Regions from separate parts of the Mesorhizobium sp. M7D.F.Ca.US.005.01.1.1 genome, predicted to be linked through region 1. Evidence: predicted binding sites of a transcription regulator. Region 1 holds the regulator's gene; each other region holds the start of a gene.
What was found. Region 1 encodes PhoB, which activates phosphate uptake and scavenging genes when phosphate is short. Its sites were predicted from a motif close to TGTCATNNANCTGTCAT; they were not measured.
Positions count from the first base shown of each region.

Region 1 (10,468 bases):
TTCAGCAAGGAAGAGGCTACCGGCAAGACCGACATCGAGATCTTCGGGCCGGATGGCCAGGCCTTCGTCGACAGCGACCTTGCGGTCCTGCGCACTGGTGAAACGCAAGAGGTCGAAGAGACCGTGACGGCGGCCAACGGCAGCGTCAGGCATCAGTTTGCCCGCAAGGGGGCGATGATCGCCTCCGATGGGTCGCTCTACCTGATCGGCTCGACCACCGACATCACCGAGTTGAAGACGCGCGAGGCCGAACTGCGCGAGGCCCGGCAGCGCGCCGTGCTCGCCGACCGCGCCAAGTCGGAATTCCTCGCCAATATGAGCCACGAGATCCGCACCCCGATGAACGGCGTGCTCGGCATGGCCGAACTCCTGGCCAAATCGGACCTCGACCCGAAGCAGAAGACGTTTACCGACATCATCGTGAAATCGGGCAACGCGCTGCTCACCATCATCAACGACATCCTGGACTTCTCCAAGATCGATGCCGGTCAGCTGGTGCTCGATCCGGCGCCCTTCAATCTTGCCGAGGCGATCGAGGATGTGGCGACGCTGGTGTCGACACGCGCCAAGGAGAAGGACCTCGAGCTGATCGTGCGCATCGAGCCTCGTCTCGAAAGCCTGTTCGTCGGCGATATCGGCCGCATCAGGCAGATCGTCACCAACCTGCTCGGCAACGCGGTGAAATTCACCGATGAAGGCCATGTGCTGGTCGACGTCACCGGCGAGAGGGTTCCGACCGGAACGAAGCTCACCATCTCGGTCACCGATACCGGCATCGGTATCCCCGAGGAAAAGTTGAAACTGGTGTTCGAGAAGTTCAGCCAGGTCGACACCTCGTCGACGAGGCGCCACGAGGGGACCGGCCTCGGCCTCGCCATCACCTCGCGGCTGGTCGAGCTGATGGGCGGCGACATCGGGGTCGAGAGCGCCGAAGGCAAAGGTTCGACCTTCTGGTTCACGGTGACGCTGCCGAGGGCCGGACAGCAGAACGGGCAACGCATCACGCCGATCGACGTGACCGGCGCGCGCGTGCTGATCGTCGACGACAATGCCGTCAACAGGGCCATCCTGACGGAGCAGATGACATCGTGGACGTTCGATTCCTGCGCGGCCGAAAGCGGCGCCGAGGGCCTCAAGGTGCTGATCGCCGCCGCCGCCTATGGCGTGCCGGTCGATTGCGTCGTGCTCGACTACCAGATGCCTGAGATGAGCGGCGCCGAAATGGCGCGGATCGTGCGCAACACTGCCGGCCTTGCCGGCACGCCGATCATCATGCTGACCTCGGTCGACCAGTCGCTCGCCAACACCAGCTATCGCGATCTTGGCATCGATGCCCAGCTGATCAAGCCCGCGCGCTCTTCGGTGCTGCTGGAAACGCTGGTCGCCACCATCCAGCGGCATCGCCACAACACGAGCGGCAGCGACGCGCTGCCGCTCGCAGCCGACGTCGCTGCGAGCAATGTGGTGCGGCCACAGCCCTCGGCGCCGTCTGAACAGCGGGCGCTGCTGCAGCCGCCTTCGATTCGCCCCCGGCCACCCGTGGCGGGTGGCGGCGACAGGTTGGACATCCTGGTGGCCGAGGACAATGAGGTGAACCAGATGGTGTTCACCCAGATTCTCGGTGAGACCGGTTATGGTTTCGAGATCGTCGGCAATGGCCGCAAGGCGCTCGACGCCTTCGGCCGGCTCAATCCGTGCATGATCCTGATGGATGTCTCGATGCCGGAGATGAACGGGCTCGAGGCAACCGCCGCCATTCGCCGGCTGGAGGAAGAAACCGGCACGCATGTGCCGATCGTCGGCGTCACCGCGCATGCGCTGAAGGGCGATCGCGAGCGCTGCCTGGAGGCCGGCATGGACGACTATCTGCCCAAGCCGATCAGTCCCCGAGCCCTGCTCGAGAAGGTCGAGCGCTGGGTCGGCGCCAGCCGCCAGGCTCAGCGCAACGCCGGGTAAGGGGCTCTCGGCGCACCTGTTGGCGAGAAACTATGCGGAGATTCGCGACGCGTCCCGTGCGCAGCACCATGGTGCGATCGCACCATATCAAAACTGTGCCTAATCGAGACAATAACTATATTCGAATTCCGCTCTTCCCAGTTACGGGCGGGAGCAGCGACCGCCGGCATGAGACAGCGTCAACCTACCCCAACGGACCTGTTTTCGGCGATGGCCCGGCCACGACACCGTCTGGCCGAGAGCAACGCGCTCCCGTCCGGATTTTCTTTGCCGAGGCGGCAGTCCCGTAACTGCGGGCCGGTCTCGGCCTGAAACGGCGCAAGTGCCTGATTCCGGGAGCAAAGCCGGGCTCAGTCGGGAGTGCCGGCTGGCCGGCGTTTTCCCCACCCCAATGACGCGTTACCGGGGTGACATCAAACTGTCATGCGACTGTAATAATCGAAGGCTATTGGCCTCAGCGGGCGCCGAGAGGAATGGCGCCGAGAGACCATCTTCCGAACAGGAGCAGGCCACATGAGACATTTCATCCGCTCGGCGGCCGTTGCGATCGCAATGGCTACGGCGTCTACTTTCACCCTTTCCGCGGCAATGGCAGCTGATCTTTCCGGCGCCGGCTCGACCTTCATTTATCCGGTGTTCGCCAAGTGGGCCGACACCTACAAGAAAGACACCGGCATCGGCCTCAACTACCAGTCGATCGGTTCAGGCGGCGGCATCAAGCAGGTCATCGCCAAGACCGTGACCTTCGGCGCCACCGACAAGCCGATGTCCGACGCCGACCTGGAAAAGAACGGCCTCGTGCAGTTTCCAATGGTGATGGGCGGCATCGTGCCGATCGTCAACCTGACCGGCGTCAAGCCGGGCGAACTCGTCCTTGACGGCAAGACGATCGCTCAGATCTACCTCGGCGCCATCACCACCTGGGACGACGCCGCGATCAAGGCACTGAACCCGACCCTGACCCTGCCATCGACGGCGATCGCCGTTGTCCATCGCTCGGACGGCTCGGGCACGACCTTCAATTTCACCAACTACCTGGTCAAGCTGTCGCCCGACTGGAAGGACAAGATCGGTTCGGACACGGCGGTCGAATGGCCGACCGGCGTCGGCGCCAAGGGCAGTGAAGGCGTTGCCAACACCGTCAAGCAGACCGACGGCGGCATCGGCTACGTCGAGTATGCCTATGCCAAGCAAAACAACCTGTCCTACTCCAAGTTGGTGAATGCCGCCGGCAAGGTCGTCGAGCCGTCGCTCGAATCCTTCGGCGCGGCTGCTTCGAATGCCGACTTCAAGGGCGCGAAAAACTTCAACGTCATCATCACCAACGAGCCCGGCGACACCACCTGGCCGATCGCTGCCTCGACCTGGGTGCTGATCCACAAGGTTCCGGACGATGCTGCCGCAACCGGTGAAGCGCTGAAATTCTTTGCCTGGGCCTACAAGGACGGCAAGGAAACCGCCAAGGCGCTCGACTATGTCTCGATCCCCGATAGCGTCGTCGACCTGATCAAGACCTCCTGGAAGGCTGACATCCAGGCCGACGGCAAGCCCGTCTACGCTGGCGAATAACATCCTCCAAAGGAGCGCCGCACCGCGGCGCTCCTTATTCGTCCCTCAACACAAAGAGCCGAGCTTCACATGAGCGCTGTCCAGGAAGCCTTGCCAGCCATTCGAGGTTCGCGCGACGCGATTGTCAGACGGTTCGCGCTGACGGACTCGATTTTCCACGGGATGACCCGGGCCGCTGCCATATTGGTGCTGGTCCTGCTCGGCGGCGTTGCGATCTCGCTGTTTGCCGGATCCTGGCAAGCCCTGTCGACCTTCGGCTTCTCCTTCCTGACCAGCGAAAGCTGGAACCCGGTGACGGAGAAATTCGGTGCGCTGGCGCCGATCTACGGCACCATCATCACCTCCGCCATCGCCATCCTGATTGCCGTGCCGCTCGGCATCGGCATCGCCATCTTTCTCACCGAGCTTTGCCCGCGCCCGCTGCGACGGCCGATCGGCATGGCGGTGGAGCTGCTCGCCGGCATCCCGTCGATCATCTACGGCATCTGGGGCCTGTTCGTGCTGGCGCCGTTCCTGCAGACGACCGTGCAGCCCTTCATCATCGGCGTGTTCCACGGTATTCCAGGGCTTAGCAGCCTGTTTGCCGGTCCGCCCTACGGCATCGGCCTGCTGACCTCGTCGCTCATCCTTGCCATCATGGTGCTGCCCTTCATCACCTCGATCACCAAGGACGTCTTCGACACAGTGCCGCCGGTGCTGAAGGAGTCGGCCTACGGTATCGGCTGCACGACCTGGGAAGTGACCCGCCGCGTGGTTATCCCCTACACCAGGATCGGCATCATGGGCGGCGTCATGCTCGGCCTTGGCCGCGCGCTCGGCGAAACCATGGCGGTGACCTTCGTCATCGGCAACGCGCACCGCATCTCGACGTCGCTGTTCGCGCCGGCGACGACGATCTCGGCGACCATCGCCAATGAATTCACCGAAGCCGTCGGCGACCTCTACACTTCTTCGCTGGTGGCGCTCGGCCTGATCCTGTTCGTCATCACCTTCCTGATCCTTGCCATCGCCCGCTACATGCTGATGCGCATCGACGCCCGCACCGGAGCCTGACCGATGTCGACAGCCACATCGCTTCACCAGAGCCGCAAGAGGAAGAATGCCGTGATGATGACGCTGTGCGTCACCGCGGCGGGCATCGGCCTAGCCTGGCTGGCGCTCATCCTCGGCGCGCTGGTCTACAAGGGCGCCGCCGGCCTGTCCTTTGACGTCTTCACGCAGATGACGCCGCCTCCCGGCGACGCCGGCGGCCTGCTCAACGCCATCTATGGCAGCGTGGTGATGACCGTCATCGCCGTCATCGTCGGCACACCGATCGGCGTGCTGGCCGGAACCTACATGGCTGAGTACGGTCGCTTTTCCAAGCTGACCACCGTGGTGCGGTTCATCAACGACATCCTGTTGTCGGCGCCATCGATCATCATCGGCCTGTTCGTCTACGAACTGATGGTGCGGCCGATGGGGCATTTCTCGGCGATCGCCGGTGCAGTCGCGCTCGCCATCCTCGTCATCCCGGTTGTCGTGCGCACCACCGAAGACATGCTCAATTTGGTGCCGAACGCCTTGCGCGAAGCCGGCACCGCGATCGGCGCGCCGCGCTGGGTGGTCATCAAGTCGGTCGCCTACCGCGCCGCGCTTTCCGGCATCGTCACCGGCATATTGCTGTCGATCGCCCGTATCTCCGGCGAGACGGCGCCACTGCTCTTCACGGCGCTCAACAACCAGTTCTGGTCGAGCAATCTCAACGCGCCGATGGCCAGCCTGCCTGTCACCATCTTCCAGTTCGCTCTCAGCCCTTACGAGGAATGGCAGCAACTGGCCTGGACCGGTGCACTCATCATCACATTGACGGTTCTCGCGCTCAGCATCGTTGCTCGCAGCCTGACCGGACGCAGAGAGGACAAATGAGCCAGATGTTGTCTCCAGACATGACGATCGCCGCCGAGGCCACCGCCAAGGCCAAGATCGAGGTCAAGAACCTCAACTTCTACTACGGCCAGTCGAAGGCGCTGAAGGACATCACGCTGTCCTTGCCCGAGCGCAGCGTCACCGCCTTCATCGGGCCTTCGGGCTGCGGGAAGTCGACGCTGCTGCGCGTCTTCAACCGCATCTACGAACTCTATCCCAAGCAGACCGCCGAAGGTCAGGTGCTGCTCGACGGCCAGAACGTTCTCGACCGCTCGCAGGATCTCAACCTGCTGCGGACCAAGATCGGCATGGTGTTCCAGAAGCCGACGCCATTTCCGATGTCGATCTACGAAAACATCGCTTTCGGCGTCAGGCTCTATGAGAAGCTCAGCAAGTCCGAGATGGACGGCCGCGTCGAGCAGGCGCTGAAGCGCGCAGCACTCTGGACCGAGGTCAAGGACAAGCTCAACGCCAGCGGCCTCAGCCTCTCCGGTGGTCAGCAGCAGCGGCTCTGCATCGCCCGCACCGTGGCGGTGAAGCCGGAAGTCATCCTGCTCGATGAGCCGGCCTCGGCGCTTGACCCGCTGTCGACCGCCAAGATCGAGGAGCTGATCGACGAGTTGCAAGCCGACTACACGATCGTCATCGTCACCCACAACATGCAGCAGGCGGCGCGCGTGTCGAAGCAGACGGCCTTCATGTATCTGGGCGAACTGGTCGAGTTCGACCGCACCGAGAAGATCTTCACGTCGCCCCGCGAGAAGCGCACGCAGGACTACATCACCGGCCGCTTCGGCTGAGTTCAGGCATACGAGGGACAAGATCATGGGCGAACACACAGTCGCTTCTTTCGACGAGGATCTCGGACAAATCAGCAGGCTCATCAGCGATATGGGCGATCTCGCCGGCTCGATGGTCGGTGGTGCCACCAAGGCGCTTTTGAATTCCGATAACGCCCTCGCACAGCGCGTCGTCTCCGACGATGCGATCATGGACGCGCGCCAGCGCGAGCTCGACGACCGCGCCATCACGTTGATCGCCAAGCGGCAGCCGATGGCCGACGATCTACGCCATGTCGTCGGTTCGATCCGCATGGCCGGCGATCTCGAACGCATCGGCGACCTTGCCAAGAACATCGCCAAGCGCGTCGGCACCGTCGGCCTCAGCGTCACACCGCGTGACCTGTCGCATTCCATCGACGCAATGGCCCAGCTGGTGCTGATCCAGGTGCAGGGCGTGATCGAGGAGTATGCGGCGCGCGACGCCGCGGCCCTGGCGAAACTGCGCGCCGCCGACGAGCGCATCGACGTCAAATACACCTCGGTGTTCCGCGAACTGCTGACCTACATGATGGAAGACCCGCGCAACATCACTGCCTGCACGCATCTGTTGTTCTGCGCCAAGAACCTCGAGCGCATCGGCGACCATGTGACCAACATCGCTGAAAATGCCTATTATGTTTTGACCGGCACGCAGCTGCCCGCCAATCGCCCGAAGCAGGACGAGACGGCAATGTCCGCGCCGGCGGCATGACGACAGGGGTGACCAGTCGATGATCGCGCCACGCATCATGGTGGTGGAGGATGAGGAGCCGCTAGGCGTGCTGCTCCGCTACAATCTGGAATCCGAGGGTTACCAGGTCGAGGTGGTGACGCGCGGCGACGAGGCCGAGATCCGGCTGCAGGAGAACGTTCCCGACCTTCTGGTGCTCGACTGGATGGTGCCTGCGGTTTCGGGTATCGAACTCTGTCGTCGGCTAAGGATGCGTCCCGAGACCGAGCGGCTGCCGATCATCATGCTGACCGCGCGCGGCGAGGAAAGCGACCGCGTGCGTGGCCTGTCGACCGGCGCCGACGACTATCTGGTCAAGCCGTTCTCGACGCCGGAATTCATGGCCAGGGTCAAGGCGCTGCTGCGCCGGGCCAAGCCGGAAGTGCTATCCAGCGTGCTCAAGGTCGGCGACATCGTGCTCGATCGTGAGTCGCACCGGGTCTATCGTAAGAAGAGCGAGATCCGGCTCGGACCGACAGAATTCCGCCTGCTAGAGTTCATGATGCGTCATCCCGGCCGTGTGTTCTCGCGCAGCCAGCTGCTCGACAATGTCTGGGGCGAGACAATCTATATTGACGAGCGCACGGTGGACGTTCATGTCGGCCGGCTGCGCAAGGCGGTCAACAACGGCCGCATGCCCGATGTCATCCGCACGATCCGAGGCGCGGGCTACGCGATCAGGGAAGACTGAGCTCCCTCGTTTGAACTCACGCCACGTTCTTGCCGACGAGGCCAGCTCTCGCCTGCACGCCCGGTGCGAAAATCTCCTGGTCGACGAAGGTCAGTGCGCGCATGGCGCAGCCTTCGCGGATCAGCGGCAGTTCGTTCGGCTCGGTGTCGAAGGAAATCGATTTCGAGTGCTGGCCGCCGGCGGTCTGGGCAATCGCCTCGCGCAATGCCGGCTCGATCAGGTCGAAGGCAGCGGCGCTGACGCCGACCATGGCGACGGGCGCCGGATCGATCAGTGCGAACAGGCTGCCGAGACCGTAGCCGAGCGCTTCGCCGGCCTTGCGATAGGCCTCGCGCTCGGGGCCATCCCTTTCGCGGGCCGCGGTCGCCAGCGCGCGCATGTCGGCGTCGCTGACATCAGCGACGGGTTCTGCGTCCTCGCCCAGCTGCCTGGCGTTGCGCCAGATGGCGTAGTTTCCGGCATAGGCCTCGACGCAGCCGCGCCGCCCGCAGCGGCAGAGCGCACCTTTCGGCTGATGGATCATGTGGCCGAACTCGCCGCCCGAGGAATGGGTGCCGGTGAACAGCTCGCCCTTCAGCACCAGGCCCATGCCGATGCCATGCGACAAAAGGATGGCGATGAAATCGTCGCGGTAGCGATCAGGATCGCGCCAGCGTAGCGCTATCGCCATCATGTTGCAGTCATTCTCCATGGTGGCGGGGATGCCGAACTCGTCCTCGAGTATGTCGGCGAAGGCGATGTCGGTGTGCGGCGTGATCGGCGACCACAGCATGGCGCGGGAGCGGGTGTCGGTGATGCCCTGGATTGCCAGCGCGATGCGGGCGATGCTGCGGACGTCGAGATCAGGGTCCTCGAGACGGCGCCGCACGATTGCCGTGCATTCGCCGATCAGCGCGTCCCGCGACATGGTCAGCGTGTCCAGCCGGCGCTGTTCCTCTGATATCACCTGGCCGGCATAGTCGATGACGGCGACGGAGAGAAAATTCAGCGACAGCACCACGGTCATCACCGCCGCCGCTTCCGGATTGAGGCTGAGGCCAACCTGCGGCCGGCCGCGTTTGAGCGAGCCGGCCTCGCTTGGTTTGCTTTCGGTCAGGATGCCTTCCCCGATCAGGTCGGAAGAGATAGCCGATATGGTCGAGTGGCTAAGGCCGGTTGTCGCTGCGATCTCGGTGCGGGACGGCTGTCCGGCGCGGCGCACGGCCGCAATCACCATCGCCCGGTTGCGCCGGCGCAAATCGTCGTGGCGGATTCCGACCGACATGTTTCTTCAAGTCCTCCCGGTCGCCGCGGTTCTCCGTGCCCCTCGAACGCTGTCGGCAACGCAGTCAAATACTGGCAGAAGCCGCCCACTCTGTCATTTATTTATTCCGGGGCTCGAAAAAAATTCGCGAGCACATCAAAATCCATCAGAATCGATGTTGACAGCGTTCGGGTGTTGGACCAGTATTTTTTCGGGGCTCGAAAAAATAGGGCCTCTGTGCCGGCCTTCGGGTCAGTTTGGTCGCGCCATACGCGGCGCAGGGAGGATATTATGAAAAGATTCACAGCCGCCATCCTGGCGGGTGTCGCCATGTCGCTGACGCTCGCGTCGGTCGCGCAGGCGAAGGACAAGGTCATCGGCGTTTCGTGGTCCAACTTCCAGGAAGAGCGCTGGAAGACCGATGAGGCCGCCATGAAGACGGCGATCGAGGCTGCCGGCGACAAGTACATCTCCGCCGATGCGCAGTCCAATCCCGGCAAGCAGCTTACCGATGTCGAAAGCCTGATCTCGCAGGGCGCCAATTCGCTGATCATCCTGGCGCAGGATGCCTCGGCCATCGGCCCAGCGGTGCAGAAGGCGCTGGACGAAGGCATTCCGGTCGTCGGCTATGACCGTCTGATCGAGAACAAGGACGTCTTCTACCTGACCTTCGACAACAAGGAAGTCGGCCGCATGCAGGCCCGCGAAGTGTTCAAGGTCAAGCCGGAAGGCAACTATGTCTTCATCAAGGGTTCGGGTGCCGATCCGAATGCCGACTTCCTGTTCTCGGGCTCGATGGAAGTGCTCAAGGAAGCCATCGACAGCGGCAAGATCAAGAATGTCGGCGAGGCCTATACGGACGGCTGGCTGCCCGCCAACGCCCAGAAGAACATGGAACAGTTCCTCACCGCCAACGACAACAAGGTCGACGCCGTGGTCGCGGCCAATGACGGCACCGCCGGCGGCGTCGTCGCGGCACTGACGGCGCAGGGCCTTGCCGGCACCGTGCCGGTCTCGGGTCAGGACGGCGACCACGCCGCGCTGAACCGCATCGCACTCGGCACGCAGACCGTGTCGGTGTGGAAGGACGCGCGCGAACTCGGCAAGAACGCCGCCGAGATCGCCTCGCAGCTCGCCGACGGCAAGAAGACGAGCGACATTGCCGGCGCCAAGGACTTCACGACACCGGGCGGCAACACCGTCAAGTCGCTGTTCCTGACCCCGGTTGCCATCACCAAGGACAATCTCAACGTCGTCATCGCCGCCGGCTGGATCAAGAAGGACGAAGTCTGCGCGGGCGTCGCCGCCGGCACCGTCGCGGCCTGTAACTGATCTGGATCACGTCGAAATATCTGAACGCCGCGGCCCAAAAGCCGCGGCGTTTTCTCAAAAAGATTTGTATTTCCGCATCACGCGGATAGCTTCGGGAGCAATTCCAGGAAAAGTGCGTAGCGGTTTTCCGTCCGGAATTGCGTCAAAACAAAGAGATAGAACGGTTCGGCGTTTCCGGGAATCGGTGAACCGTTCAAGGCTGGGTTCCGGCATCCGCG
Region 1 is NZ_CP034453.1:7,000,995-7,011,462, reverse strand. It holds gene EJ076_RS34095 (PAS domain-containing protein) at 1-1,956, shown strand, start outside; gene pstS (phosphate ABC transporter substrate-binding protein PstS) at 2,470-3,525, shown strand; gene pstC (phosphate ABC transporter permease subunit PstC) at 3,595-4,578, shown strand; gene pstA (phosphate ABC transporter permease PstA) at 4,582-5,433, shown strand; gene pstB (phosphate ABC transporter ATP-binding protein PstB) at 5,430-6,233, shown strand; gene phoU (phosphate signaling complex protein PhoU) at 6,259-6,966, shown strand; gene phoB (phosphate regulon transcriptional regulator PhoB) at 6,986-7,675, shown strand; gene EJ076_RS34060 (ROK family protein) at 7,692-8,939, opposite strand; gene xylF (D-xylose ABC transporter substrate-binding protein) at 9,210-10,250, shown strand.

Region 2 (10,468 bases), 2.0 Mb from region 1:
CTGTCCGGTGAAGCGAACATGTCGCACACCATCGCCAATCTCGAACACCACCATTTCAAATATGCAGCCTTCCGCCAGCCGGGCGACGTGCATGTGCACATGTTCGGCACGGCGACGCTGTCCTTCGCCGACGGCATCAAGACCGAGGCCGGCGACGTGTTCGAGATCGAGGCCAAGGATTTCGGCCTGCCGCTGCGCAATCCGCTCGAGATCGAACAGCCGGTGAAGGTGGCGGTGAAGGCGCTGTAGAAAGGGTGATCTCCCCCTTGAGGGGGAGATTGGCAGCTTCAACGTCTCAATAAATATCGAAGTCGAAATACTTGGCCTGGATCTTCTTGTAGGTGCCGTCGGCGACGATCGCGTCGATGGCCGCGTTGAGCTTGTCGCGAAGTGCTGTGTCTTCCAGGCGAACGGCAATGCCGGCTTGCGTTTCCGTACCCTTGACGTCGCCGACCAGCTTGCAACAGCCGTCGCTTGCCTTCTTCAGCCAGTCCATCAGCACGAACTTGTCCGAGATCACGGCGTCAAGCCGGCCGTTGGTCAGGTCGGTGATCGCCTCTTCCTGGGTCGGGTAGAGTTTTGCCTCCGCACCGGCCTTGCCGTAGCTATTCTGGGCATAGTCGGCCTGCGTGGTCGAAGCCTGGGCGCCGACCGTCTTGCCGGCAAGGGCCGCCGGTTCGGTCGAGGTAAGATCGCTGTCCTTCGGCGCCACCAAAGCGAGCGGTGTCGTATAATATTTGTTGGTGAAGGCGACCTGCTTCTTGCGCTCCTCGGTGATGCTCATCGAGGCAATGATGGCGTCGAATTTCTTGGCCTGCAAAGCGGGAATGATGCCGTCCCAGTCCTGGGTAACGATCTCGCATTCGACCTTCATTTGCGCGCACAGCGCATTGGCGATGTCGATATCGAAGCCTTCGACCTTGCCATCGGCCGTAATGGTATTGAACGGCGGATAGGCGCCCTCGGTGCCGATCTTGATTTTCTCAACCGCCTGCGACAGCGAGCCGGCTGCCATCACCAGCATGGCAGCACCCGCTGCCGACATGATCCATTTCGAAATCTGCATTTTCTTGGTTCCCCTTGAACGCCAGCATCTTGACGACCAGCAAGGCAGCCAAGCATGGCGAGCCAGTACAGGCAAGTATTTTGCCTGACGGTGATAGGCGCTCAGCGCGCGGCGCGGAAATGCTTGGACAGCTTCAGGCCCTGCGCCTGGTAGTTGGAGCCGAGATCGGTGCCGTAGAGCGCCTGCGGCCGCTTCAGCATGTGCTCGTAGACCAGCCGGCCGACAATCTGGCCATGGTCGAGGATGAACGGCACTTCGTGGCTGCGCACTTCGAGCACCGCGCGGCTGCCGGTACCACCGGACGCGGAATGGCCAAAGCCCGGATCGAAGAAGCCGGCATAGTGGACGCGGAATTCGCCGACCAGCGGATCGAAGGGCGTCATCTCGGCGGCGTAGAGCGGCGGCACATGCACCGCCTCCTGGCTGACGAGGATGTAGAACTCGTCGGGATCGAGCACCAGCTCGCCGGCGCCGCTCTTGTGGATCGGCTCCCAGAAGTCGACGACCTCCTGTGCCGCGCGCTTGTCGACATCGACAAGACCGGTGTGATGCTTGCCGCGATAGCCGACCAGCCCGTTCTGATCGCCGTTGAGGTCGATCGACAGCGCGATGCCGCCGCCGGAAATGTTCGGCGGCTCGGTGGCGACCAGCATCTGCGCGCGATGCAACTCATTCAGCTCGGCTTCCGAAAGCAGCGCATTGCCGGTGCGGAAACGTATCTGCGACAGACGCGAACCGGTGCGAGCGACGATCGGGAAGGTGCGCGGGCTGACCTCCAGATAGAGCGGCCCATGATAGCCGGCAGCGATCTTGTCGAACTCGTGGCCGCGATCGGTCATGACGCGGGTGAAGATGTCGAGCCGCCCGGTCGAACTCTTCGGATTGGCCGAGGCCGAAATGTCCGCCGGCAATGCCAGGCTTTCAAGCAAGGGCACGATGTAGACGCAGCCGGTCTCCAGCACCGCGCCCTCGGCAAGATTGATCTCGTGCAGCTTCAGCCTATCGAGCTTTTCCGAAACCTTGTGGTTGGGACCCGGCAGGAAGGAGGCACGCACCCGCCAGGCCTTGTCGCCGAGCCTGAGATCAAGACTGGCCGGCTGGATCTGGTCGGCATCAAGTGCGCGCGCCGACTTCAGCGCGCCACACTGGAACAGCGCTGAAATGTCCTGATCGGGAAGAATGCCTGTCTGCCGCAAGGCTCCGCTCCTTAGCCGCTGGTACAAACCTCTTAATGAAGCCGGCAATTGACGCAAGCGTGGCGCGGGTCTAAAGGGTCGTTATCCCGTGGTGATTTGGCCGGTCGGCTTGCAGCCACGTTAAACAAGTCGCTAAAGGACCGTCGGGCCGCAAGGCCGTATGGACCGGTTGCGACTTCGCGGCCGGTTTTTTTGTGTCTGGAAGAAGAGCGATGAGCACCAAGAAGCGCAACTGGAAGCCTCAGACGGCACTCGTGCACAGCGGAACGCTGCGTTCCGGTTTCGGCGAAACGTCGGAGGCGATCTACCTCACCCAGGGCTATGTCTACGAAACGGCGCAAGCCGCCGAAGCCCGCTTCAAGGGCGAGGAGCCGGGCTTCATCTATTCGCGCTATGCCAATCCGACCGTCGATATGTTCGAGAAGCGCATGTGCGCACTCGAAGGCGCGGAAGACGCGCGCGCCACCGCGTCTGGCATGGCCGCGGTGACGGCAGCCCTTCTGTGCAGCGCCAAGGCCGGCGACCATATCGTGGCGGCGCGTGCACTGTTCGGCTCCTGCCGCTGGGTGGTCGAGACGCTGGCGCCGAGATACGGCATCGAGGCGACGCTGGTCGACGGCACCGATATCGCCAACTGGGAAAAGGCGGTCAAGCCGAACACCAAGCTGTTCTTCCTGGAAAGCCCGACCAACCCGACGCTGGAAGTGGTCGATATCGCCGCCGTCGCCTCGCTTGCCAACTCGATCGGCGCGCGACTGATTGTCGACAACGTCTTCGCCACGCCGCTGCAGCAGAAGCCGTTGCAGCTTGGCGCCCATATCGTCGTCTATTCGGCGACCAAGCACATTGACGGCCAGGGGCGCTGTCTCGGTGGCGTCATCCTGTCGGACAAGAAGTGGATCGACGAGAACCTGCACGATTATTTCCGCCACACCGGTCCAAGCCTGTCGCCCTTCAACGCCTGGACATTGCTCAAGGGCCTGGAGACGCTGCCGCTGCGTGTGCGCCAGCAGACGGAAAGCGCAGGCAAGATCGCGGATTTCCTGGCCGAGCGGCCGGAAATCGCCCGTGTCATCTATCCCGGGCGCGCCGACCACCCGCAGGCCGATATCGTCAAGAAGCAGATGGCGGGCGGCTCGACGCTGATCTGCCTCGACGTCAAGGGCGGCAAGCAGGCAGCCTTCGCCTTGCAGAACGCGCTCGACATCGTGCTGATCTCCAACAATCTCGGCGACGCCAAGAGCCTGATCACCCACCCGGCGACGACGACGCACAAGAATCTGAGTGACGAGGCGCGCGCCGAGCTCGGCATCGGGCCGGGCACGCTCAGGCTGTCGGTCGGCCTGGAAGATACCGACGATCTGCTTGAGGACATCGCGCAGGCACTGAAGGCCAGATAAGAGGCCTTCAGGCGCCGGACGGCGTCTCTTCCAGCTCGGCCGCCTTGGTGCCGATGGTCATCGCGTTGCCGCGCCAGTCGACGGCACCGCCGAGCCAGCCGCGCGCCCACATCGCCGGCAGGATCAGGTCGCGCGCCATGATCGCCGCAACCATGCGTGGCGACAGGTACCAGCCCTTGGACCAGGCCAGGGCGCACTCGGGAAGATAGAAGGCCGCCAGCACGGCGATGGCGGTTGGCCAGAGGCTGATACCGGCGCTTGCCGCCGCAATCAGCGCGAGCACCAGCGGCACCACCGCGCCGGTCAGGATTTCGGGTGCGAAAAACAGCGGGAAGGTGACGCGGCGCAGGCGCGCCCAGCGGGCCTGCCGTGACCAGATCTCGTCAAAGGTTCGCCGGCCGAGCGGCTGCTCGAAGGGCGCGGCGACGAGATTGACGCGCAGGCCGAGGCTGTTCACCAGCTTGGTCGCGGCGGCATCCTCGGCGATCTCGGCGGCCAGCGCGCGAATGCCGCCATTGGCGTCGAGCATCGGCTTGTTCCAGAGCATGCTCTTGCCCTGGGCAAAGCCAAGGCCGAGCGCATCGCCGGCATATTGCCAGCGTGCCTGCAGCGTGTTGAGGAAAGCGCATTCGACCTCGGCCCAGAAGCCGGCCGGCCGCGAGCCGATCGGCGTCGAGCAGACAAGGCCGGTGCCGGGCCGCCAGGCAGCCATGAGGTGCTGGACGTAGTCTCTCGGCATCAGCACGTTGGAATCGGCCAGGATAACCCAATTGTGGCGCGCCGCTTCCCAGCCCTTGACGCAATTGTTTAGCTTCGGATTGGCGCTGATGCGGTCGTCGCCGATCAGCAGCCGGGCCGGCACCTTCGGAAACCGGGCAATCGTCCTGTTTATCAGCCTGACCACCGGATCGTCGGCATGGGCGACGCAGAAGATCAGCTCGTAGCGCGGCCAGTCGAGCGAGAAGGCGCGCTCCAGCGTCTCCTGCGTGAATGGCTCGACGCCACGCGCCGGCACGACGATCGATACCGGCTGCGGCTTGCCGGCCGGCGGCGCGACAATGCGGCGCCGTTTCAGACGCGAAGCGGCAAGCACGATGCTGGCGAGATTTGAAAGGATAAGGACAGTCGAAAGCGTGGCGGCTATGAGAGTGAGTTCCATCGAGATCCGGTCACTCCAGAAGAACCGGTCCGTCAGAACAATCTGGCTGGCATGACGACCGATTTCAACAGTTCGACAGAGCGCCCGAGTCGCGCGGCACTGATTGGCGCACACCATCATTGTCATGTGTCACCTAAATGACATTCTTTGCCGCCACCTGCCGCTCAATGCGCAATGACAGGACGCGCACCGTTGACCAGCCCGCGTGGAGCGCCGAAAGTTACCGGATCGTTTTGGAGCCGCTTATGTACAGCGCCGTCACGCGCAATATCGAAGTGCAGGTCAGGCCGTTCTATCTAGAGGACCGCTCAGATCCCTCAGAGAACCGCTATGTCTGGGGCTATCAGATAACGATCGACAATCAGTCGGACGATTTCGTGCAGCTGTTGTCGCGCTATTGGCACATCACCGACGGCACCGGCCGGGTCGAGGAGGTACGCGGCCCCGGCGTCGTCGGCGACCAGCCTGAACTCAATCCCGGCGACAGCTACCAATACACGTCCGGTTGCCCGCTCTCGACACCATCCGGCATCATGGTCGGGCACTACACGATGCGCAACAAGCGGGGCGAGACGTTCGACATCGCCATCCCCGCCTTCTCACTCGACCTGCCGGGGACGCGGCGGACGGTGAATTAGTTTCGCCTCACCGGCCGAGAAGCAGCCGGCGAGGGGTGTCTTTCTTTATTGAGCAGTAAATTCCGCTGGGTCGAAGTCATATTGCGTCGAGCAGAATTCGCAGGCGACGTGGATGCCGCCGTCCTCGGTGCTGTCCTTGATCTCCTGGGCGGAAAAACCCTCGAGGATACCGCGGATCTTGTCCCGGGAGCACGAGCACTGGTCGGCGACAGGAACGCCGCCGAAGACGCGCACGCCATGCTCGTGGAACAGCCTGTAGAGCAGCCGCTCGGCGCCGATCGTCGGGTCGATCAGTTCGGTCGGCTCGATGGTGCCGAGCAGCGCCAGCAACTCCTGCCAGGAATTGTCGGCCGGATCGTGGATCTCCTCGCGCGGATCGCCATCGCCACCCGGCAGATCCGGCACGCGCATGCGCTCGGGCGACTGCGGCAGGAACTGCGCCAGGATGCCACCGGCGCGCCACTGCTCGCGGGCGCCGCCGGGGCCGGGCGTCAGCAACTTGGCCACCGACAGCCTGAGATCGGTCGGAATCTGCTCCGACTGACGGAAATAGGTGCGTGCCGCATCTTCCAGCGTCTCGCCATCGAGCTGGACGATACCCTGATAGCGCTGCGTATGAGCGCCCTGGTCAATGGTCAGCGCCAGCACGCCACTGCCGAGCAGGGTCTGCTGCGACGTTTCGCCTGCCGCGACCAGCGCCTCCAGCCGGTCGGCATCGAAACGCGCATAGGCGCGCAATGCCGAGGGCGTGGAGAAATCCGCGACCAGCATGTCGACAGGCCCGTCGGTGCGGGTCTGCAGGATGAATTTGCCCTCGAACTTAAGTGAGGTGCCGAGCAGTACCGTCAGCACACAGGCCTCCGCCAGCAGGCGGGCGACCGGCTCGGGATAATCGTGGCGGCTGAGGATGGCGTCGAGCATCGGCCCGAGCTGGACGGTGCGGCCGCGTACATCGAGCGGGCCGACCTCGAACGGCACGACGTGATCGTCGCCGGCGTAGCCGAATTCGCCGAGTTTGGGGTGATGTTCAGTCACTTGATAGGTTTCCAACATGACAAAGCTCCAGGGCGCGGCCATGCCGCCCTCCGGGGCGCATGCGTCGAAACGCGCTTGATTTGCGTGATGCGGCGCAAATAGGCATCACACCCCCGCAGATCAAGCTCCCAGACGCTTCATGCGCCAAGACACCAGGCGAGCACGGCCTTCTGGGCATGGAGCCGGTTCTCGGCCTCGTCGAAGACCACCGAATGCGGTCCGTCGATGACCTCGTCGGTCACCTCCTCGCCGCGGTGCGCTGGCAGGCAATGCATGAACAGCGCGTCCGGCTTGGCCCTGGCCATCAGCTTGGCATTGACCTGGTACGGCGAGAACACGTTGTGGCCGCGGGCGCGATGCTCCTGGCCCATCGACACCCAGCAATCGGTGACGATGCAGTCGGCCTGATCGACGGCTTCCTCGGGCGAGCGGGTGAAGTGCAGCTTGCCGCCATGTGCCTGCGACCAGTCGATATGCTTCTGCGCCGGCTCACTGCCCTCGGGAACGGCGACGTTGAGGTTGAAGCGGAACCGGGCCGAGGCCTCGAGCAGCGAATGCAGCACATTGTTGCCGTCGCCGGTCCAGGCGATGGTCTTGCCGGCGACCGGACCGCGATGCTCTTCGAAGGTCATGATATCGGCCATCAACTGGCAAGGATGGGTGTCGTCGGTCAGTCCGTTGATCACCGGCACGGTGGCATTCTCGGTCAATTCCAGCAGCCGCTCATGCGAGGTGGTGCGGATCATGATCGCATCGACATAACGCGACAGCACCTTGGCGGTGTCGGCGATGGTCTCGGAACGGCCGAGCTGCATCTCAGTGCCGGTCAGCATGATGGTCTCGCCGCCAAGCTGGCGCATGCCGACGTCGAAGGAGACGCGCGTGCGCGTCGACGGCTTGTCGAAGATCATCGCCAGCACCTTGCCTTCTAGCGGCTTTGTCCGCTCGCCGGCCTTGAGACGGGCTTTTCGCACCACCGCGTCGTCCAGCATGAAGCGCAGATCGCCTTCAGAGACGGCGGAAAGGTCGGTGAAATGGCGAACTGACATCAGGAATGGTTCCGGATTACTTCGCGGCGGCGGAGGCGATCGCCTCCGCCAGGCCCTTGGCGCCGGCGCGGATGCGGTTGAGCGCGTCGTGGATCTCAGCATCGGTGACGGTGAGCGGCGGCAGCAGGCGAATGACGTTGTCGCCGGCTGGCACCGCCAGCAGGTGCTGATCACGCAATGCCATGTTCACCTTGGTGTTGGGCATGGCGCATTTGAGGCCGAGCATCAGCCCCGCGCCCCTGATGTCCTCGATGACCTCGGGAAACTCGTCGGCGACCGACGCAAGCCCCTGCTTCAGCAGCAGCGCCTTGCGCTGGACATCTTCGAGGAAGCCGTCTTCCAGCACGACATCGAGCACGGCGTTGCCGACAGCCATCGCCAGCGGGTTGCCGCCGAACGTGGTGCCATGCACGCCTGCGGTCATGCCGACGGCCGCTTCATCCGTGGCAAGGCAGGCGCCCATCGGGAAGCCGCCGCCAATGCCCTTGGCGATCGCCATGATGTCTGGCGTAACCCCTGACCATTCATGCGCGAACAGCTTGCCGGTGCGGCCGATGCCGCACTGGACCTCGTCGAAAATCAACAGCAGGCCGTGCTGCTCGCACAATTGCCTGAGCCGCTTCAGCGATTGCGTCGGCACCGGACGGATACCGCCCTCGCCCTGCACCGGTTCGATCAGGATGGCGGCCGTCTCCGGCGTGATCGCCTTTTCGGCGGCGTCGATGTCGTCGAAACCGACCTGATCGAAACCTTCGACCTTGGGACCGAAGCCTTCGAGATATTTGTACTGGCCGCCGGCCGCGATGGTCGCCAGCGTGCGGCCATGGAAGGCGCCTTCGAAGGTGATGACGCGGAAGCGCTCGGGGTGTCCGTTGACGAACTGGTAGCGGCGCGCCGTCTTGATTGCGCATTCCAGCGCCTCGGCGCCCGAATTGGTGAAGAACACCTTGTCGGCGAAAGTGGCGTCGACCAGCCGCTGGCCGAGCCGGCTCTGCCCCGGAATCTCATAGAGATTGGAAACATGCCAGAGCTTGGCGGCCTGCTCGGTGAGTGCGGCGACCAGATGCGGATGGCTGTGGCCGAGCGAATTGACGGCGATGCCGCCGGCAAAATCGAGATATCGCTCGCCTTTGTCGGTAATCAGCCAAGTGCCTTCCCCGTGGTCGAAGGCCAGGGGTGCGCGAGCAAAGGTCTCGTAAAGCGCCGAACCGCTCATTATATGCGTCTCCGGTACCGGAAAATCAAAAAAGCCGCCAAAGCGGCGGCCTGTGCGGCTTATCGTGTTTTTCGGCCATGAAGTCAACGAAAACGTCGCGTAGTGGCGCGCGGCAAGCCCCCTAACGAGACGCCGGCTCATAAGCGACCGGGCAAGTTGGGGAAAACCGAAAAAACCGATTCGTGTTGCACTTGGGACTCTTGTCACCGAGTCAGCGGATAGAGTAGTTGTAGTCGAGAAATAACTAGATTTCGTGCGGCGGACCTAATCACCAGATATATGTGGTGTCTGCCCCGGCAAATGTTGCCGGGTCGGTAAGGGATTCCGATTGCCGCACGCTTATAGGAGCGCGGTCATGAACTGGACTGACGAGCGGGTAGAACTTCTCAGGAAACTGTGGTCGGAGGGTCTGAGCGCGAGCCAGATTGCTGCACAGCTTGGAGGGGTCAGCCGCAACGCGGTCATCGGCAAGGTGCACCGGCTGAAACTGTCGGGCCGCGGACGCTCGACCGCCACGCCGGCACGCCAAAAGAAGGCGGCGCAAGGATCGACCGTTCAGAAATCGGTGTCACGCGCCGCAACCGCGGCACGCCATGTCACGACGTCGATCGGCGCGACGGCCTTGCAGACGCAGTTCGATGCCGAACCGGTGGCACGCCACTACATCCGCCCGGTCGAGAATGTCGTGTTGCCGATCTCGAGGCATCTGCAACTCGTCGAGCTGACTGAGCGGACCTGCAAATGGCCGAACGGCGATCCGCTTTCGGAGGATTTCCATTTCTGCGGCAACGAGGCCGCCGAAACCGGGCCCTATTGCAAGTATCACGCCCGCGTGGCGTTCCAGCCGGCATCGGAGCGGCGGCGGAGCCGGTAGGCAAGGGAATAGGGAGTAGAGCAGTAGGGCAGTATGAGTGCGGAAAGCTGCGCTCACGAAATGCCATCCTACTGCCCTACTGCCCTACTGCCCTACTGCCCTACTGCCCTACTGCCCTACTGCCCTATCTTCACAGCCACCCATTCTTGCGAAACCGCCAGTAGAGGAACGCGCAGATCAGCGCGATCGTGGTCAGCACCATCGGGTAGCCGTACTCCATCTTCAGTTCCGGCATGTCGCTGAAATTCATACCGTAGATGCCGGCGAACGCCGTCGGCACCGCCAGAATGGCGGCCCATGAGGCGAGCTTCTTGGAGATCGCCGTTTCCTGACTCTGGCCGACCAGCAGGCTGGCTTCGAAAGCGAACGCCAGCACCTCGCGCAGACTGTCGATCTTTTCCTGGACAGTGCGGATGTGATCGGTCACGTCGCGAAACAGCGGATGCATGGCTGTATGGATCTGCGGCAGCTCGGCGCTGGTCAACCGTCGGCAGACTTCGACCAGCGGAAGCGCTGCATTGCGCAGGCGCAAGAGATCGCGGCGCAGCATATAGAGCCGCTCGATGTCAGGGCCGGTCATCGGCTTCAACAGAACCCTATCCTCGATCACCTCGACTTCGTCCTCGATCTGCTCGAGCACCGGCATGTAGTTGTCGACGATGAAATCGAGAATGGCGTAGAGAACGAAATCCTCGCCCTTGGCCAGCGAATGCGGGCAGCTTTCCCAGTGCTGACGAACGGCGGCATAGGACGTCGAAGGACCGTGCCTAACGCTGACAATATAGCCGCTGCCGACGAACAAATGGGTCTCGCCGAAGGTGACCCGGCCGTCGAT
Region 2 is NZ_CP034453.1:1,849,352-1,859,819, reverse strand. It holds gene araD1 (AraD1 family protein) at 1-249, shown strand, start outside; gene EJ076_RS08885 (ABC transporter substrate-binding protein) at 296-1,066, opposite strand; gene EJ076_RS08880 (2'-deoxycytidine 5'-triphosphate deaminase) at 1,168-2,262, opposite strand; SAM riboswitch at 2,341-2,418, shown strand; gene EJ076_RS08875 (O-succinylhomoserine sulfhydrylase) at 2,475-3,662, shown strand; gene EJ076_RS08870 (ceramide glucosyltransferase) at 3,670-4,821, opposite strand; gene apaG (Co2+/Mg2+ efflux protein ApaG) at 5,067-5,459, shown strand; gene EJ076_RS08860 (Hsp33 family molecular chaperone) at 5,505-6,536, opposite strand; gene argF (ornithine carbamoyltransferase) at 6,632-7,543, opposite strand; gene EJ076_RS08850 (aspartate aminotransferase family protein) at 7,560-8,759, opposite strand; gene EJ076_RS08845 (GcrA family cell cycle regulator) at 9,115-9,633, shown strand; gene EJ076_RS08840 (magnesium and cobalt transport protein CorA) at 9,764-10,468, opposite strand, start outside.
Region 2: a site for PhoB is predicted at 4,948-4,964, ahead of EJ076_RS08870 (ceramide glucosyltransferase). Genes of this name have one in related genera too.

Region 3 (10,468 bases), 2.0 Mb from region 1:
GGTCGGCGACTTCTCCTATTTCGAACGCCACTCGGAAGCGATCTACACGACGATCGGCAAATTCTGTTCGATCGCCGCCAACAGCCGTATCAATGCGCTAGAACATCCCATCGAGCGGCTGACCCAGCACAAGCTCAGCTACCGGCCGAACGAGTATTTTCGCTGGCTGGGCGTCGACGCCGCATTCCGCGCGCGGCGGCAAGCGAAAGCCGTGACCATCGGCCATGATGTCTGGATCGGCCACGGCGCGGTGATCATGCCCGGGATCACCATCGGCAATGGCGCGGTGGTCGGCGCTAACGCAGTGGTGACGCAGGACGTGCCGCCCTATGCAATCGTCGCAGGTGTGCCGGCGAAGGCACTCCGGCCACGCTTCGCTCCGGATATTGCGGCGCGGATCGAAGCTCTCGCCTGGTGGGACTGGCCGGTCGAAAAGCTCGCCAGAGCGGTTCCCGATATGCAGGCGATGCCGATCGAAGCCTTCCTCGATCGCTGGGAAAACGACGCCGTTTGAGTTGCCAAAAACAGGTCGACGCTAGCCGGGCGGCGCTTTCGGGAGACCATGCTCCGCGCTCTGCGGACTGAAACCCCTTCCGCCATGCGGGGGTGGCGCGGCGGAAGGGGCTGGAGGTAAACCGCTGTGAAGCGGAAGGAACAGGCTCTCTTGCCTGCACGGTTACTGTGACATTGAACCCGTAAAGTGTATTTTCGTCCGCATTCTCTTTATGCGTGTATTCAATTGTGCCTGAGGTATTTGTCCGCGTCGGGAACCTGAAACGGTCGCCGGTTGTTTCTCATCGCGCCGCTGCGTTGAGGGATTTCGACAGATGGAAAAGCTTTTCACCAAGATCGCCAACTGGGTCGCCCATATAGCCGGCCTGCCGCCGACATTTGCCGTCTGCTGCCTGATCGTCGTCGTCTGGGCGGTAAGCGGCCCGTTCTTCGGCTTTTCGGACACATGGCAGCTCGTCATCAACACGGGCACGACCGTCATCACCTTCCTGATGGTGTTCCTGATCCAGAACACCCAGAATCGCGACGGTGCGGCGATCCAGGCCAAGCTCGACGAACTGATCCGGGTCAGCGCCGGCCACAACCACTTCATCGGCATCGAGCACCTGACTGAATCAGAAGTCGAGGAGATCCGCGACAAATGCGAGCGTGCCGCCAAGCGGCACGACGAGCATATCGCCGCCACGGCGGCGAAGAAGGCCGTGGCGCAGAAGCGCACCCCGAAGAAGCACGCGGCCTGAAGGTCAGCCTTTCATGAACGCGGCGAAAGGCTCCTTGTAGTCGGGATGCCAGCGCGACAAAGCGGGGCGGTTCTCGATAATGTCGCCGATTGCCCAGGCCATGCGCTTTTCATCCAGCGGCCGCGCCGCCTCATTGTCCGGGCACAGGATGTAGAAATCGCCCCTGGTCAGGGCTTCCAACATGAAATCAACGACCTGTTCGCCGGTCCAGGCGCCGGCCGGCTTTTCCGTCGCGCCCTCGGTCAGCCCGGTGAAGGTGAAGCCAGGGATCAGCAGATGGGCCGAGACATGGCCGCCGGCCTCGTTGCGCAGCGCATGCGCCAGACCTTCGGTGAAGGTCTTCACCCCGGCCTTGGAGACATTGTAGGCAAGGTTGCCGGGCGGCGTGGTGATGCCTTGCTTGGAGCCGGTGTTGATGATCAGGCCAGGCCTGGCCGAGGCCAGCATGTGCGGCGCGAAGGCCTCGACGCCATGCACGACGCCCCAGAAATTGATGTCCAGCAGCCGTTTCCAGGCATCGCGGTTTTCCCAGGGCTTTCCGGGATTGTCGCCGACGCCGGCATTGTTCATCAGCAGCGACACGTCGCCGAAGGCGCCGAACGCCCGTTCGGCGAGACGGTCCACCTCATCCGCCTTCGAAACGTCGGCGGCGACGGCAAGCACGGCATCGTCGCCAGCAATCGCAGAGACGGCGCGCGCGGCGTCGTCAAGGCGCGCGCCGCCAATGTCGGCCAGCACGATCTTCATGCCCATCATCGCAAACCGCTTGGCGGCCGCAAGACCGATGCCGCTGGCGGCGCCGGTGATGACGGCGGCGTTGCCTCGGCCAAGCGCGGGCAGGGCGGTCTGGATTTCGGTGTCGGTGATCATGCGCGATGGGTTCCTTCTCTCGATGGCGCCGAACTTAGCGCTGGAACGGGCTTGCGCAAGCCTCTGCTCGCCTAGTCGGGTTGACCAGTCCGGTCGAGGCTGCGCATGTTGCCGAGACAAAAGAAGACTTTTGCCGAGGCAAATGGAGATTTCCTGATTGACGGACTGGGTTGCAATCCTGAAGGAACAGACCGCCACCGGCGACCAGATGGGCCGTGAGGTGCCGCAGATGCTGGCCAATCCCGACATCAGCGAAGCGCAGGTGAAGACACTCTTTTCTGCCCTGGAGAAACAAGCCGAGTTCGTCGAGAAACTGCGCATGGCGCTGGAAAAGTTCGGCCATGATTTCTCGATCATCAAAGCCGCGGAACGGCTGGAGGAACGCTATGCCGACCTTGCCGCATCGGTGGCGGAAAAACTGAAAGCGATGCGCAAGTAGCTGCTACTTTTCGATTACCCGCGCGAAACGCGTATCCGGCACGAGCCATACGGTCGCGACCAGCACATAGATCGCGACGCCAATCCATTGGCTGACAAAGGTGAGCGGTATAGCCGCGAGGTAGAAGGCGAGCGAGATCTTGCCTTTGCGGTCGCCGCCCAGGGCCCTGGCAAAGGCGCTGTCGCTGCCGTGAAGCCGGTGCAGAGTGATGGTCAGGATGTTGAAGGCAACAGCACTTAGCGCGAGGTCGGCGCCGTAGACCGCGACCGGCACCGGCGCGAAATGGTTCTCGCCCATGAAGGCCGTCGTTACCGGCATCAGCGACAACCAGAACAGCAGATTGAGGTTTGCCCACAGCACGCCACCATCGACGCGTTGCACGGTGTGGAACATGTTGTGCAGATTGTTCCAGTAGATGCCGACATTGATGAAGGACAATACGTAGCAGAGGAAGACAGGCCACAGCGGTACCAGGGCCGAAAGATCCTCGCCATGCGGCACTTTCAGTTCAAGCACCATGATGGTGATGATGATGGCCACGACGCCGTCGGTGAATGCCTCGACCCTGCCTTTGCCCATGGATCCCACCTTTGCCCGCAACGGATTGTCGAAAGACAGTAAACTGTTAGCGGATGTTGAAGGGCCGATAAACGGTGCTCGGGAAATTCCTCAACCATATCCAGGGAAACTCCGGCATCAGTCCCGCTGATCAGGATGGTTGCGGCGGCCGCATGTTGACTTTTCCTGGCTTGGCCTCTCCCCTCGCAGGGCAGTCTCGGCCGAAGCAGACGAACGGCCGGGGTTCGAACGGAGGGACTGATGAGATTTCGTTTTCTGCTTGTGGTCGCGACCATCCTGGCCGCGGTCTTCGGGACGTCCGCCGCGGCCTTCGCCTACAGCGCCCGCACCACGACCAACCTCAATGTCCGTAGCGGGCCGGGAGCGGGATACGCCAAGGTTGGAACGCTGCCCGCCGGTTTCAGGGTGAGTGTTACCGGCTGCGAGCCGGGCTGGTGCAGAATCCATGGCGGCGGCGTGAGTGGCTGGGCCAGCGCCGGCTATCTCGAGCGCTCCCAGATCGTCCGCCCGCCAATCATCATCGTGCGCCCGCCGCATCGGCCGCACTGGCAGCACAGGCCGCACCGTCCTCCGCACCATCGCCCGCCGCACAAGCCGCGTCCCGGCAAGTGCAAGATCGCGCCCGGCTTCCCCTGCAAATAGGGTTGATTGCGCCGGTCCGGGCGTTCCGGATCGCATGACGGGCAGGGCCGCAATCAGCTTGTGGCCCTGTCGCCATGTCCGTGGCCAGAAGGATCCGGACCTTCAGCCGTTCGGCGTCTCAGGCGAAAGATGCGCGCGTCCACGCGGCACGCCAAGTCCGGTGTCCGGCGGCTCGCCGGCGGCCGGCCTGTCCTCGATCATGTGCAGGGTGCGCCAATGACCGAAGCGGTAGTAGGCGGCGGCCAACACCAGCGACGTGATCGAACCGGTGGGAAAGCTCCACCACAGCGCTTCTTCGCCGATCACGCCGCGCATGAAATAGGCAAAGCCGGTTCGCACGACCAGCACCGAGATCACCAGGATGATCAGCGGCGGCATCACCGCACCGGTGGCGCGCACCGTGGCGAACAGCACGATGGTGATGCCGAACAGGATGAACGACCACGACGCGACATTGTTGATGTGGACGGCGATGTCGATCGCTGCACTGTCGCTGCTCAGGAATAGGCTCAGCACCGAGCGGTCGAAAACCGACAGCACGGCAACCAGTGCGCCGGTCAGGACCAGGTTGAAGCCGACGCCTGAGGCGGCGATGCGGCCGATCCGGTCCCAGCGCCCGGCGCCGACATTCTGCGCCGCCATCGAGGAAACGGCGGCACCGATGGCGAGCGCCGGCATCTGGATGTAGGTCCATAGCTGGGCGGCGATGCCGTAGGCGGCGGCAACCTGCGAACCGTAGGAGTTGACCATGCCCATCACCGTCAGCGCTGCCGCCGAGATGACGATCATCTGCAGACCCATCGGCACGCCCTTGAAGACGACGATGCGCAGCAAGGTGGGGTCCGGCCGCAGCAGAGCGAGGTTGGCGCCGGCCAGACGCAGCGGATGCTTGCGCACATAGAGCACGATGAGGATGGCGATCACGCTCACCGTCTGGCCGATCAGCGTGGACGTGGCGGAGCCCGCGATACCGAGCTCGGGAAACGGCCCGATGCCGCGGATGAGCAGCGGGTTGAGCACGATGTCGAGAACGACGGCCAGCGCCATGAAGAAGAAGGGCGTGCGTGAATCGCCGGCACCGCGCAGCACGGTCATGATGAAGGAGAGAAGGTTCATCATCGGCACGGCGACGAAGATGATGCGCAGATAGGAGCGCGCCAGCGGCAAGGCGTCGGCCGGTGTGCCGAGCGCGCCCAGGATGGCGTCGACCCAGATCCAGCCGCAGACCGCGAACACCACCGAGACGAGGAAGAAGAAGGTGGCGCTGGTGCCGACGATGCGGCGCGCCTCGGGCAGATCGCGGGCGCCGACCGACTGCGCCACCAGGATGGTCGCCGCCATGCCGATGCCGAACACCGTGCCGAGGATCAGGAACAGGACGAGGTTGGCGTTGGAGGTGGCGGTCAGCGCCGATTCGCCGAGGAAGCGGCCGACCCAGACGGCGTTGATCGAACCGTTGAGCGACTGCAGCACGTTGGAGCCGAGCACCGGCAGGGCGAATAGCAGAAGCGTGCGCGGGATCGGGCCGCTGGTCAGGTCGCCGGTACGCCGGCGCGTGAGCATTTTCTCGTCCATGGCTGGCAACTCGGCGAAGGTTTAACTCAAGTCCGGTCCGCGATGATTGCCGATTCAACGGAACAGGTCATGCCTGGATCTAATCATGTTCTCAAAGCTTCCGGAATGGGATATTGATCCTCGATGCGTGGGGCCGCATTCCTACAGATCTGCCCTACAGATCTGGATAGACCGGGGGGTTCATGTCCGATATTCCGCTGTTTTCTGAACGCCTGAGCCGGCGCGCGTTCCTCGGTGCATCCGCCTTGGGCGCGGCTTCCTTGGCTCTTTCGGCGTGCACCACGACGGATGTGGCGCCGCCGCCGCCGGTGGCTGCACCGCCAAGCGATCCGGCTTTCGGCGATACCGCAAGCATGTATGCGGCGCGCACCGACGAGGGCTATCAGCTGCCTGCAATCCCGGTCGCCAAGCTCGCTCCGAAGTTCGTGCGCCAGATCGTGGACGACCCGACCGGAGAAAAGCCCGGCACGATCGTCGTCGATGTCTCCGAGCACTTCCTCTATCTGGTGCGCGACGGCGGAAAAGCTATCCGCTATGGCGTCAGCCTCGGCAAGGCCGGTTTCGGATGGACCGGCAGCGCCGTGGTCCAGGCGAGGAAGAAGTGGCCAGTCTGGACGCCGCCGCCGGAAATGATCCAGCGCCGGCCGGAACTGGCGAAATACAAGGACGGCATGCCGCCCGGCCCGCAGAGCCCGCTCGGCGCCCGCGCGCTGTATCTGTTCCGCGACGGCAAGGACACGATGTACCGGCTGCACGGCACGCCGGAGTGGGATTCCATCGGCAAGAATGCATCGTCGGGCTGCGTGCGCTTCATGAACCAGGACATCATCGACCTCTACAGCCGGATCAACGGCCCAGCACAGGTCTTCGTGCGCCCCAATTTGTCGGCCGCCGGCAAGATCAGCGCGGTGTCGAACAGGACGGCCGAGCCGATCGATGCCGGCGTGCCAAGGGACGCGGAGATGTTGAAGTAAGAGCCTTTTCACGATCTGCTCAGGCGGACGCGCTCGGTGCACCCGCCTGAACAGGTGTTGTTACTTCTTGGTCAGACCCGGCAGCGTGACCTGGTAGACCAGGAACATGGTGTCGACATCGGCGCCGTCCTCGGCCTTGTAGGGTGCGCCGACCTGGAAGCCGTCCTGTGCGAGGAAGTCGTTGTCGTTGGCGACGAACAGGAAGTAGTCGTCGGGCAGCTTCGGATCGAGAACGCTTACCACCGACATCGCCTCCCACTTCTCCGAAAGGTTGTTCTTGTCGTTCGGCGCGCCATTGTGCAGGCCGAAGCGGCCGAGCTCGCCCTTGTCGTTGATGTCGATGAACGGCGTCAGCTTGGCCGGCGTCACCGACGGGTCGAGCACGCCCTTGGGCGCCAGCGGCTTGTCGGCGGCATCGAAGGCGCCGCCGGCGATGTCGGTTGCGGCCGAGACGTCGACGACGAAGATCTGGCGCACCAGCGAGGTGTCGCCCTTCAGCCCCTGGCCGTTGCCGCTGTCGCGCGTCAGCATCAGGAAGGTTTTATCGGAGAGCGCTACGATCTCGCTTTGCGCGGCGATCTTGGTCTTGCCCTTGGCATCCTTGAACACCGGCAGCGGCACGACATACTCATGCGCCAGCTTGAGATGGCCGAGGTCGGATGCGTCATAGACCAGCGCCCTGGTGTTCTGGCGGGTCGAGCCGGAATCGCCGCCATCCTGCCTGGTCGCCGACTGCAGCACGGCGATCAGGAACTTGCCGTCCGGCGTCATCGCCATGCCTTCGAGACCCTGGTTGTTCTGGCGGCCGGTATCGGGATCCTTCGGATCGGGTTCGGCAGCACCAGGGCCCGGATTGTCCGAGGCGAAGTTCGGCGCGCCGTGGCGCATCGGCACCAGCGCGGCCGGTGGCTGGGTCGCCGACAACAGATGGCCGTCGGCGGAGAACCGGTAGATGTTCGGGCCGTATTCGTCGGAGATGAACATCGAGCCGTCGGGCAGCCGCACGATCGCCTCGTTGTCGAGCGCCAGCTTGCCGTTGTCGGCCTGCGGCAGGATCGGCATATCGCCGCTTGCCGCGCGCACGCCGTTGAGCGGATCGAGGCCGGTGGCGTCAGCGCCCTTGTCATCGGTGAGCAGCATGGTGTCGGCAAGCGTCGCCTTGACGCCCGTCTGCTCCTGGCCGGCAGCGGGTGCCGCGCCCGGTGCGACCGGGGCAAATTCGATGCCGATCGTGTTGAGGCGCGGCCGGTAGTCGGTGGTGCCGACGACATTGTAGCCACGGTCCGGCAGCAGCCAGAGCGAACCCTTGTAGCCGGCGGCGTCATGCGTCCAGCCTGATGTGTCGATCGCCATGCCGGAACCGGAGCCGAACGTCTCGCCGAACTTGTCGCGCTGAGCGGCCGGGATGCGGCCGACGCCGACCAGCCCCTTGTTGACGAGGCCGCCGACGGTCGCGGTGCTGTCGGCGAGCGCCGGCGTCAAGGCGGTGAACAAGGCCAGCGCGACGCCGAGCGACGCGGTTCGGTACAGGTGTTTCATGGACAATCCTCTTTGTGACAGATGTGCCGGAGCGGCCGCGGGACGAAAAGCTGAAAGAGGTGCGACATCGATGATGCCGCGCGCGCCTCCCCGAAACGCGGTCTACGGCGCGAACATGATGCTTGCGTGACAGCGCGCGGTGCATGCCCGCCGTCTTCTTCACGCGCCGACAAAACGTGCGCCTGGCGGAAAGAATTGATCACTCCGTCGGACTCCGGTCGACGAAAAGGCGCGCGCGTGCGCCGGCACTAGACACTTATGTCTAGTGCGTATATGATCCAGCCTTCGGACCAGCCGTGGAGGGGAAGCCTTGAAGTCGCACTACCGCGCAGTCGTCATCGGAGGTGGCGTGGTTGGAGCCTCGGTGCTCTACCATCTGACGCGGTTCGGCTGGAGCGATGTGGCGCTGATCGAGCGTGCCGAATTGACGGCCGGTTCGACCTGGCACGCGGCAGCCGGTTTCCACGCGCTCAACGCCGACCCGAACGTAGCGGCGCTGCAGGACTACACCATCAATCTCTACCGGGAGATCGAAGCCGAATCCGGTCAAAACATCGGCCTGCACATGACCGGCGGCGTCAACATCGCCAGCGATCCCGCGCGCTGGGAGTGGCTGAAATCGGCCTGGGCGGTGTTCCAGTCGGTCGGCATCGAGACCGCGCGGCTGGTGACGCCCGACGAGATCAAGGCGATCTGCCCGATCGTGGACGTCACCGGCGTCCTTGGCGGCCTGCATGATTCCAACGAAGGCCATCTCGACCCGTACGGCACGACGCACGCCTATGCCGGTGCCGCGAAGAAGCGCGGCGCCGACATCATCCTGCGCAACCGGGTCGTCGAGCTGAAGGCGCGCGCCGACGGGCGCTGGGACGTCGTCACGGAGCAGGGCACCATCATCGCCGAACATGTCGTCAATGCTGGCGGGCTGTGGGCAAAGCAGCTCGGCCGCATGGCCGGCGTCGACCTGCCGGTGACGCCGATGGAGCACCATTATTTCATCACCGAGGACATTCCGGAGATCGCAGCACTTGACCGGGAGATCGGCATCGCCGTCGATCTCGACGGGTTTTCGTATCTCAGGCAAGAGCGCAAGGGCGTGCTGCTTGGCGTCTATGAGCAGAACCCAAAGCACTGGAACATGGATGGCGCGCCGTGGGACTACGGCATCGAGCTGATCCCGGAAGACATCGACCGCATCAGCCCGGAACTCGCCAAGGCGCATGAGCGCTTCCCTTGCCTGGCGACGGCCGGCATCCGCAAATGGGTCAACGGCGCCTTCACCTTCACGCCGGACGGCAATCCGATCGTCGGGCCGGTGCGCGGGTTGAAGAACTATTGGGTCGCCTGCGGCGTCATGGCCGGCTTCAGCCAGGGCGGCGGTGTCGGTAAATCGCTGGCCGAATGGATGATCTATGGCGAACCGCAGGCCGACATCTTCGGCATGGACATTGCTCGTTACGGCGCCTTCGCCGCCAACCGCGAATATCTCAAGCAGACGACGCGCCAGTTCTATTCGCGCCGCTTCGTCATGACCTTTCCCAATGAGCGGCTGCCGGCCGGCCGGCCGCTGAAACGCCCCGGCGCCTATGACGGCATGAGCGCGGCAGGATGCGAATGGACGGCGTCATGGGGATTGGAGATCCCGGCCTATTTCGCGCCGATGGGGTTTGCCGAGAACACGACGCTGCGCCGCTCCAACGCCTTCGATATCGTTGGTGACGAGGCGCTGCAGGTGCGGCGCGCCGCCGGTCTCGTCGATATCTCGGCCTATTCGCGCTATGCGGTGTCGGGGCCCGGTGCGGAGGCCTGGCTCGACCGGCTGCTCGCCTGCAAGCTGCCGAAAGCGGGGCAGGCGAGGTTGGCGCCGATGCTCGGCCATGACGGACGGCTGAAGGGCGACCTCACCGTCTTCAACTGGGGCGGCGACGGCTATTGGCTGATGGGCTCCTACTATCTCCGGGAATTCCACATGCGCTGGTTCGAGAGCCGTGCGGCTGTGGGCGTCACTGTCACCGACCTCTCCGACACGATGTGCGGTTTCCTCCTGACGGGCCCGAATGCGCGCAAGATCCTGGAGCGCACGACGCATCAGGATGTGTCCGGCGCGGCATTGCCGTTCATGGCCTGCGGCGCATTCGACATCGGCATGGTGCAGGCACGTGTGGCGCGGCTGTCGATATCAGGCGAACTCGGCTTCGAAATCAGTTGCCCCGCGACCACGCATGCCACTTTGCGCGAAACGCTGCTGGCCGCAGGCGAGGACCTCGGCCTTGCCGAGATTGGCTATTATGCGCTCAATGCGCTGCGGCTGGAAAAAAGCTTCGGCATCTGGTCGCGCGAATTCACTCAAGGCTATACGCCCGGCCTGACCGGCCTCGACCGCTTCATCGCTTTCGGCAAGGGGGATTTCATCGGCCGCGAAGCGGCGCTGAAGGAGCGGGAGGCGGGCAGCGGGCAATGCCTGGTGACGCTTGAAGTCGATGCGCTCGACGCCGACGCCAGCGGCTTCGAACCGGTCTGGCACCAGGGCCGGCGCGTCGGCTTCGTCACGTCGGGTGGCTATGGCTATACGGTCGGCAAGAGCCTGGCACTGGCGC
Region 3 is NZ_CP034453.1:5,012,187-5,022,654, reverse strand. It holds gene EJ076_RS24375 (DapH/DapD/GlmU-related protein) at 1-514, shown strand, start outside; gene EJ076_RS24370 (low affinity iron permease family protein) at 828-1,253, shown strand; gene EJ076_RS24365 (SDR family NAD(P)-dependent oxidoreductase) at 1,257-2,123, opposite strand; gene EJ076_RS24360 (hypothetical protein) at 2,281-2,562, shown strand; gene EJ076_RS24355 (TMEM175 family protein) at 2,566-3,141, opposite strand; gene EJ076_RS24350 (SH3 domain-containing protein) at 3,382-3,783, shown strand; gene EJ076_RS24345 (MATE family efflux transporter) at 3,886-5,346, opposite strand; gene EJ076_RS24340 (L,D-transpeptidase) at 5,541-6,332, shown strand; gene EJ076_RS24335 (esterase-like activity of phytase family protein) at 6,393-7,871, opposite strand; gene EJ076_RS24330 (FAD-dependent oxidoreductase) at 8,182-10,468, shown strand, end outside.
Region 3: a site for PhoB is predicted at 7,987-8,003, ahead of EJ076_RS24335 (esterase-like activity of phytase family protein). Genes of this name have one in related genera too.